Regions from separate parts of the Geobacillus sp. LYN3 genome, predicted to be linked through region 1. Evidence: a T-box and tRNA genes for the amino acid it is inferred to sense, from the RefSeq annotation. Region 1 holds a T-box; the other holds one or more tRNA genes.
The links. A T-box is a leader RNA that pairs with one kind of tRNA and senses whether it is charged. The one in region 1 lies ahead of DCC82_RS13930 (valine--tRNA ligase), so its partner is inferred to be a tRNA-Val.

Region 1 (3,936 bases):
CAGTATATTACGATTCGCGGAGCGTTAGAATTAAGCGGAGAATATCGGATGGCGGAAGGGGAAGAAAGCAGCGCAGATCCTTTTGATTTTGCAAGCCATCGATTCGTTCAGCATATTTCTACGCGCGAAGATGGCATTAGTGAATTATCGCATCGTTTTCCAATCGATATTACGATTCCGAAAAACCGCATCCAACATTTAGAAGATGTGTATGTGACGGTAGAATCGTTCGATTATGATTTAGATGAAAATGGAAGATTGCTAGTGACAGCGGATATTTCGATCAGCGGAATTAGCGAAGCGCCGCTTGATGAACCTTATGAACCTTCGTTAGTAGAGGAAGAAGACGAAGACCTGTTGTTTGAACCGTTTGAAGTTGTCGCGCGCAAAGAAGTATACGAGGAAGAACAAAGAAAGCAACAATCAGAAGAAGAGACATCTTCTATTTTCAACCATGCACTGCAGGAACAAAATGAAGACGAAGCACAAGAAATGACGGCTATCCATCGCGAAGAAACAAAACAGGAAGAAGAAACAGCCGTGCCGCTAAATAACAATGAACAGCTAGAAGAAACAGTCGAGCGGCTAGAAAAAACGAAAGAAAAAGCTGCACAGCTAGAAAAACCAGAAGAAAAAGAAGAAAAATCCGCACAGCTAGAAAAACTAGAAGAAAAAGAAGAAAAATCCGCGCAGCTGGAAACACCGGAAGAAACAGCCGCACAACTAGAAGAAAAGGAAGCGGTGAAAGCAGAAGAAGAAAACGTTGCTCCACAACAAGAAGCAAAAGTATCGATTGGATCGATGAAAGAAAAAGATGCTGATGAAATGAAAGAAGAAATAGATGAAAACGAAAAACAAAAAGTAAAGAGTGAAAATGCATTGTACTTAACGAAACTATTTGCGAAGAATCAAGAAGAGGAATTTACGAAAGTAAAAATTTGCATCGTTCAGCAAGGAGATTCGTTGGACAAGATCGCCGATCGGTACGATATAACCGTCCAGCAGCTGCTTCGTGTCAACCAATTGGAAAGCCCTGAGGAAATCCATGAAGGGCAATTGTTATATATACCGGCACTAGCGGGAAGCCGCTCTTCGTAGTGAGGGAAACATGATTCCTCACTTCTTTTTATGGAGGGGGTCGTTTCATTGAACAGAGAACGCATCGAAATGTATACGCCCATTTTACAGCAATACGGGTTAAAGCCGTTTCGCGTCGATGATTACGGGAAAGTAAAAAAAATCCATACGAACGCTGGTCTATTTGCTTTAAAAGAAATAACGAACGCCAGGGAAATGGCAGCCATTCAACAATCGTATATTTTTTATGGAAAACAATCTGTTCCTCTTTACTTGTCAAAACAAGGTTTTCCGTTTGTATCGTATGGCCGGCATTATTATTTAATGCCATGGATTTCATCCGATGAGAGAAAAGAAAAACGAGAACATGTCCGCTCTTTTTTTCGCGACCTCGCTTATTTACATCAAAAGTCACTCAAACAAATAGATATTAACGAAGAAGAGATAAGAAATTACTATGAGAATAAAAAAAGAGAATGGGAAAGGCAGCGCGCCTTTTTGCAATCATATGTGGAAAAGTGCGAAAATGCATGGTATATGTCTCCGTTTCAGCTGCAATGCTGCACGTATTTTCATGAAACAATGCAAGCGTATTGGTTTGCGGAAACGGAGCTAGAGAAATGGTATGAAAAAATGAAAGAAACAAAAAAATGGAGAATTGCCTGGATTCACGGAAAGGCACGGCTTTCACATTATATAGAGATGGAAAATGATAATCGTTATTTTTTTAGTTGGGAACGCGCCAGTTGGAACTCTCCGCTTTTCGATGTCATCATGGCGCTTCGTTATCATATGCGCACATTTCCGCCGATCGGTGATGAATGGGTGGAAGGGATGGAAGAATACGGAAAAACGTTGCCGATGTTAGAAGAGGAATGGTCCTTTCTTTTCAGCCATCTTGCGCAGCCGCATTTTTTATATCGCTGCATTTATGAGTATGAGATGAAGCGGCAAAACAGAAAAAGTGAACGGGAATATGTTTCCAAACTGCAGCGCCGTTACTTTACAATGAAAAATATGGAGTATGTCGTCATGCGCCTTGTCCAGAGAAAAGAAGCAGAAGAAGCTAAATCCACTCCAGATGAAACGCCACCGCAATAAGCACAAAAATGGCCAATAAGATGACATCAAACGTCGTGGGTAAAAAAATGGTGCGAATCGCTTGAAAAATCGTGATTGGAATAATCACTTGCGCACAAACGGCACGAATTTGCCGAAGCCATGGCGGCCATGAATAATAGTTAAATCGTTTCATCGAGCATTTCCTCCCTCGGGCATGTTACTATTAAAATATGATTGGATATTGTTTTTGTCACCAAAAACGAAGAAATGGAATAAATAAATAAAAACTTGGCAAAGATGATTGACGATGAAACAAGTTTTTCGTAGTATAATAAACAGAAAAATAATAAAAAAGCGAAGACAGGGAAGAGTACAACGAATAACGCCTTCAGAGAGGGAAATCAGTAGCTGCGAGATTTCCTAGGACGGTTATCGTTGGAAGGTCGCCCTGGAGCTGCTTCTTTGAACGGTGTTTGCCTAGTAGAGGAAGCCGGTCGCAGACCGTTATCGCAATGAAGTGCTTAAGCAAATTCTTTTTGCTTAAGAAAAAAGGTGGTACCGCGAAAGAGTCTCCTTTCGTCCTTTTTAGGATGAAAGGAGTTTTTTATTGATAAGAAGGAGGGAAAACAAAATGGAACAAAAAGATATTACAATGTCTACGAAATACGACCATAAAGCCGTAGAAGCCAATCGATATCAATGGTGGCTTGACGGAAAATTTTTTGAAGCAACGGGCGATCCTGATAAAAAGCCGTTTACGATTGTCATCCCGCCGCCAAACGTAACAGGGAAACTCCATTTGGGACATGCGTGGGATACGACGCTGCAGGATATTATTACACGCATGAAGCGGATGCAAGGCTATGACGTTCTATGGCTTCCGGGAATGGACCATGCCGGAATCGCCACACAGGCAAAAGTAGAAGAAAAGCTTCGCAAGCAAGGACTTTCCCGCTATGATTTAGGACGGGAAAAGTTTCTTGAGGAAACGTGGAAATGGAAAGAAGAATACGCGAGCCACATTCGCCAGCAATGGGCAAAATTAGGGCTTGGCCTCGATTATACGCGTGAGCGCTTTACGTTAGATGAAGGTTTATCGAAAGCGGTGCGCGAAGTGTTCGTATCGCTTTACCGAAAAGGGCTTATTTATCGAGGCGAATACATTATTAACTGGGATCCGGTAACAAAAACGGCGTTATCGGATATTGAAGTGATTTATAAAGAAGTAAAAGGCGCGCTTTATCATATGCGCTATCCGCTTGCCGACGGCTCCGGGTATATCGAAGTGGCAACGACCCGTCCGGAAACGATGCTCGGCGATACGGCGGTTGCCGTTCACCCAGATGACGAGCGCTATAAACATCTCATTGGCAAAACGGTTATTTTGCCGATTGTCGGCCGCGAAATTCCGATTATCGCCGATGAGTATGTCGATATGGAATTCGGATCGGGTGCGGTGAAAATTACACCGGCACATGACCCGAATGACTTTGAAATCGGAAACCGCCACAACTTGCCGCGCATCCTCGTTATGAACGAAGACGGCACGATGAATGAAAACGCGATGCAATATCAAGGGTTGGACCGTTTCGAATGCCGCAAGCAAATCGTTAAAGATTTGCAAGAACAAGGAGTGCTATTTAAAATCGAAGAACATGTGCATTCAGTTGGGCATAGCGAACGCAGCGGAGCGGTTGTCGAGCCGTATTTGTCGACACAATGGTTCGTCAAAATGAAACCACTCGCGGAAGCGGCCATTCAGCTGCAAAAAACGGAAGGAAAAGTGCATTTCGTTCC
Region 2 (3,936 bases), 1.4 Mb from region 1:
ATCAGTGAATTTTTAGCGGCGCATGAAGATATTACTGATGTATTATACCCGGGAAGAGGCGGCATGTTATCGTTTCGTTTGCGCGAAGAAAAATGGGTCAACCGCTTTTTGCAAAGTTTACGATTAATTACATTCGCCGAAAGTTTAGGAGGAGTCGAAAGTTTTATTACGTATCCAGCAACGCAAACCCATGCCGATATTCCAGAAGAAATCCGCATCGCCAACGGTGTCTGTAACCGGCTGCTTCGTTTCTCTGTCGGCATCGAGCATGTCGAAGATTTAATTTCTGACTTATCGCAAGCGTTAAAAAGTATGAAAGAGGTGTAGGGAGATGGAACAACACATATCTTTTCAAACGAAACTGCTCCATAATAAATGGAAAATGGATCCTCAAACGGGAGCGGTCAGTGTGCCGATTCAGCACGCTTCCACGTTCCATCAATTTGATTTTGATACATTCGGCAAATATGATTATAGCCGCTCAGGCAATCCGACGCGCGAAGCGTTGGAAGAGACGATTGCGGCGTTAGAAGGCGGGGTGCGCGGTTTCGCCTTCTCATCCGGAATGGCGGCGATTTCCACCGCTTTTCTCCTCTTGTCCAAAGGCGATCATGTGCTTGTGACGGAAGACGTTTACGGCGGTACGTACCGAATGATTACCGAGGTATTGAGCCGCTTTGGTATTGAATATACGTTCGTTGATATGACCGATTTGCATGAAGTAGCTTCCCATATTCGCCCGAATACAAAAGTCATTTACGTTGAAACCCCATCGAATCCGCTTTTAAAAGTGACCGATATTCGCGGGATTGTGAAGCTTGCAAAGGCAAATGGCTGTTTAACGTTTTTAGATAATACGTTTATGACTCCCGCTCTGCAGCGTCCGCTCGATCTTGGTGTCGATGTCGTCCTTCATAGCGCGACGAAATTTTTATCGGGGCATAGCGACGTTGTTGCCGGGCTTGCCGTTGTCAAAGACGAGGAACTTGCCAAACAGCTGTACAAATTGCAAAACTCTTTCGGAGCGGTGCTCGGCGTCCAAGACGCATGGCTTGTGTTGCGCGGATTAAAAACGCTTCATGTCCGCCTCGAGCAATCATCGCAGTCAGCGCTAAAGATAGCCCGTTATTTAGCGAATCATCCGAAAGTGGAAGAAGTGTATTATCCAGGGCTTACGTATCATCCGGGCCATGCGATTCAGCGCTATCAGGCATCAGGATTTGGCGCGGTATTATCGTTCCGCCTTGCCGATGAAGAAGCGGTCCGGACGTTTGTAAAGCATGTTCGCATCCCTGTATTTGCCGTCAGCTTAGGAGCAGTCGAATCGATTTTATCGTATCCTGCCAAAATGTCACATGCGGCGATGCCGAAAGAAGAACGGGAGCGGCGCGGCATCACGGACGGCTTGCTGCGTCTTAGTGTTGGCCTTGAAGCCGCTGACGATCTAATTGCCGATTTCGAGCAAGCACTGTCATATGTCAAAGAAACATCATCATCCACTGTTTCAGCACGATAAAATAAAAAGGTATGCGCCAAAAGAAGCTGCCTCGCGCATACCTTTTCGTTTATTCTGTCAAATGAAATGTCTCTGCTGATAATATAATCATGTGATCAAAGGAATAAATATAGAGCGCTAAATAACATAATGATGTATTGAAAGCGGGGATTTACGATCGTTCTTGCCCTATTGCTTGTGCGCGACAATGCCGTACAGCGATTGACACCCAATCGCTAGATGAAAATTTTTTAAAAAAGTATTTGACAAAGATCAGGCATATCCATATAATAATAGATGTGTTCAACAGAATATGATTCCGTAGCTCAGCTGGGAGAGCGCCACCTTGACAGGGTGGAGGTCGCTGGTTCGAGCCCAGTCGGAATCACTAAAGTGTGGAGCTTGAAATCCTTGCGTATCAAGGGTTTCAAGCTTTTTGTTTTTTATAGCAGGCACTCAAAATGGTGCCAAAGTTACGGTTGGTGCCATTTTGGTGCCGAAGCATTTTTAGTTTGATTTTGATAACAGGGCATCGATTTGATTAGCAGCTTTCTTATTAAAATAAATATAAATTATGTTTTTTCATAAATAAAGCAGCATAATTGAATATGCTGCTGGTATGCTATTTATTTGCTATTAACTTCAACGTAAGAAGGAATCGGACAAGCATCTTGCTTTAAAGAATCGTACTGTGAATGTGGATCAATCTCCACATCTTTTGTGCGCGCTTCAAACCAAGATGTGATCAACGGCTGTAGAGAAGAATCGATATCTAATAACGTTGTTACGTGAACCGGGTGTGCACGATTTGTTAGTTTTACACTCATGACATCAAAAATTCGCTGTAGCAAAGAACGCTCAAATTGCAATTCAAGCAACTTTGCCCGTTTCGTTACGAGTGTTTCTACTGTAAAGGCACCTGAGCGAAGCTGTACATGCGCATCTTCTAACTTAAACGCTGTATTACGGTATTCTCGAATACGATTGATATAAGTAAACACCAACACAATCGCACCAAAAATAAAGAAAATGGGTTTCCAAAATCCAATGGCAGCAACGAGGCTTGCAAAAATTGGTGGTCGAAGCCAAATCAACTTTTTTGCCTTAGGGGATGCATAATGTGTCATGCTACGCAGTTGAAATTCTGGCAGCATGATTGCTATTAATTCATGTGCTTTTTCCGTTGGTAAGTACGGGAAAAATTCATTAATGTTTTGGTCCTCACCTGGCAAAATTTCCCCTGCTGAAATAAGTTTAATTGTTGTCACACCGAGCAACTTTTGATAGCCGTTTTGTTTGTAAATGACCGCTTGTACTTTGTCTTTGCGAATGGAAAAGCTTTGCTTAGAAAGCCAGCCTTTTTGTACATAAATGCGTTCATTGTCCATTGAAATGGTATATTGATAGTAGCTATTAAACGTTTTAAAGACGCCGATACCGACAGCTGCTAATACGGCAAGTAAGACTAGCAAGATGAGCAGCCATCCTGAAAGATGAGACATAACCTTATCTACATTAATATATTTTTCTGGATGTACATCTGACCATATATTTAAGCCAATAGGAATGATGGCTAAAAAACTGAAGGACAATAGGGAAGCTTTCAAAATATCACGAATGGTAGTGGTGAAAAGAATTTGACGTTCAGATTCATTGATGGCTTCCTCAGCATGCTGCTCTTGATTCCCATTTCGTAAAACATAATCCTCTATCTTGATGCAATCCACTTTATTTACAAATTCCAATGTCACATCGCTAGTTGCTTCTCCTGTTTCCATTGTGATCGATTGTACGCCAAATAATCGTTGCAAAACATTTGCCTTCGTTTGCACATTCTCAAATTTTTCACGTGGTATAAATTGCTCTGATTTAGAAAATAGGCCCTTATGTATATGAATGCCATCTTCGGCAAATACAACTTTAGTAAATAATGTCTCATAGATGCGAAACAGTAAACTGAATCCGAAAACCGCAATCGCACCCCATTGCACAATATTCATGAACATAGAATTACTACCCGAATTTAGGAATAAAATGAAAAGTATAAACAGATTGCTTTTGATAAGGTCTAGCAGGTCATAGAATATTTTTAGCTTGGAATAGCGAAACGTCATACTTCATCAAGCTCCTTTAAACGGGCAAGCTTCGAAATATCATCGCGGAGCTTTATAGCAACTTCTTCCTCAATATGTGGAATGGTAACGCCACCTTGCATCGTTTTAATTTCAATGGAGCGGACACCATATTTTCGCATAATGATGCCTTGAGTCAATTCAATGGATTGTATTTTCGTCATCGGCACTACAACTTCCACTTTTGTCCAAATCCCGCTTTTAATGTATAAAAAATCATCCGTTAACCCGTATCGAAAAGTTTTATAGTATATCGGTGAACTTACAAAATAGGTCCACGGAATACCAATTATGGTAATGACAAACAGG

Region 2: it has a tRNA-Val gene. The T-box ahead of DCC82_RS13930 (valine--tRNA ligase) is inferred to sense a tRNA for this amino acid. The anticodon was not compared.

What each region holds. Positions count from the first base shown of each region.
Region 1 covers NZ_QCWL01000001.1:2,653,975-2,657,910, reverse strand. The annotation lists gene spoVID (stage VI sporulation protein D) at 1-1,098, shown strand, start outside; gene ysxE (spore coat protein YsxE) at 1,168-2,178, shown strand; gene DCC82_RS13935 (hypothetical protein) at 2,144-2,332, opposite strand; T-box leader at 2,488-2,726, shown strand; gene DCC82_RS13930 (valine--tRNA ligase) at 2,771-3,936, shown strand, end outside.
Region 2 covers NZ_QCWL01000001.1:1,220,541-1,224,476, forward strand. The annotation lists gene DCC82_RS06405 (methionine biosynthesis PLP-dependent protein) at 1-327, shown strand, start outside; gene metC (cystathionine beta-lyase) at 332-1,516, shown strand; tRNA gene DCC82_RS06415 (tRNA-Val) at 1,811-1,883, shown strand; gene DCC82_RS06420 (PH domain-containing protein) at 2,122-3,609, opposite strand; gene DCC82_RS06425 (PH domain-containing protein) at 3,606-3,936, opposite strand, start outside.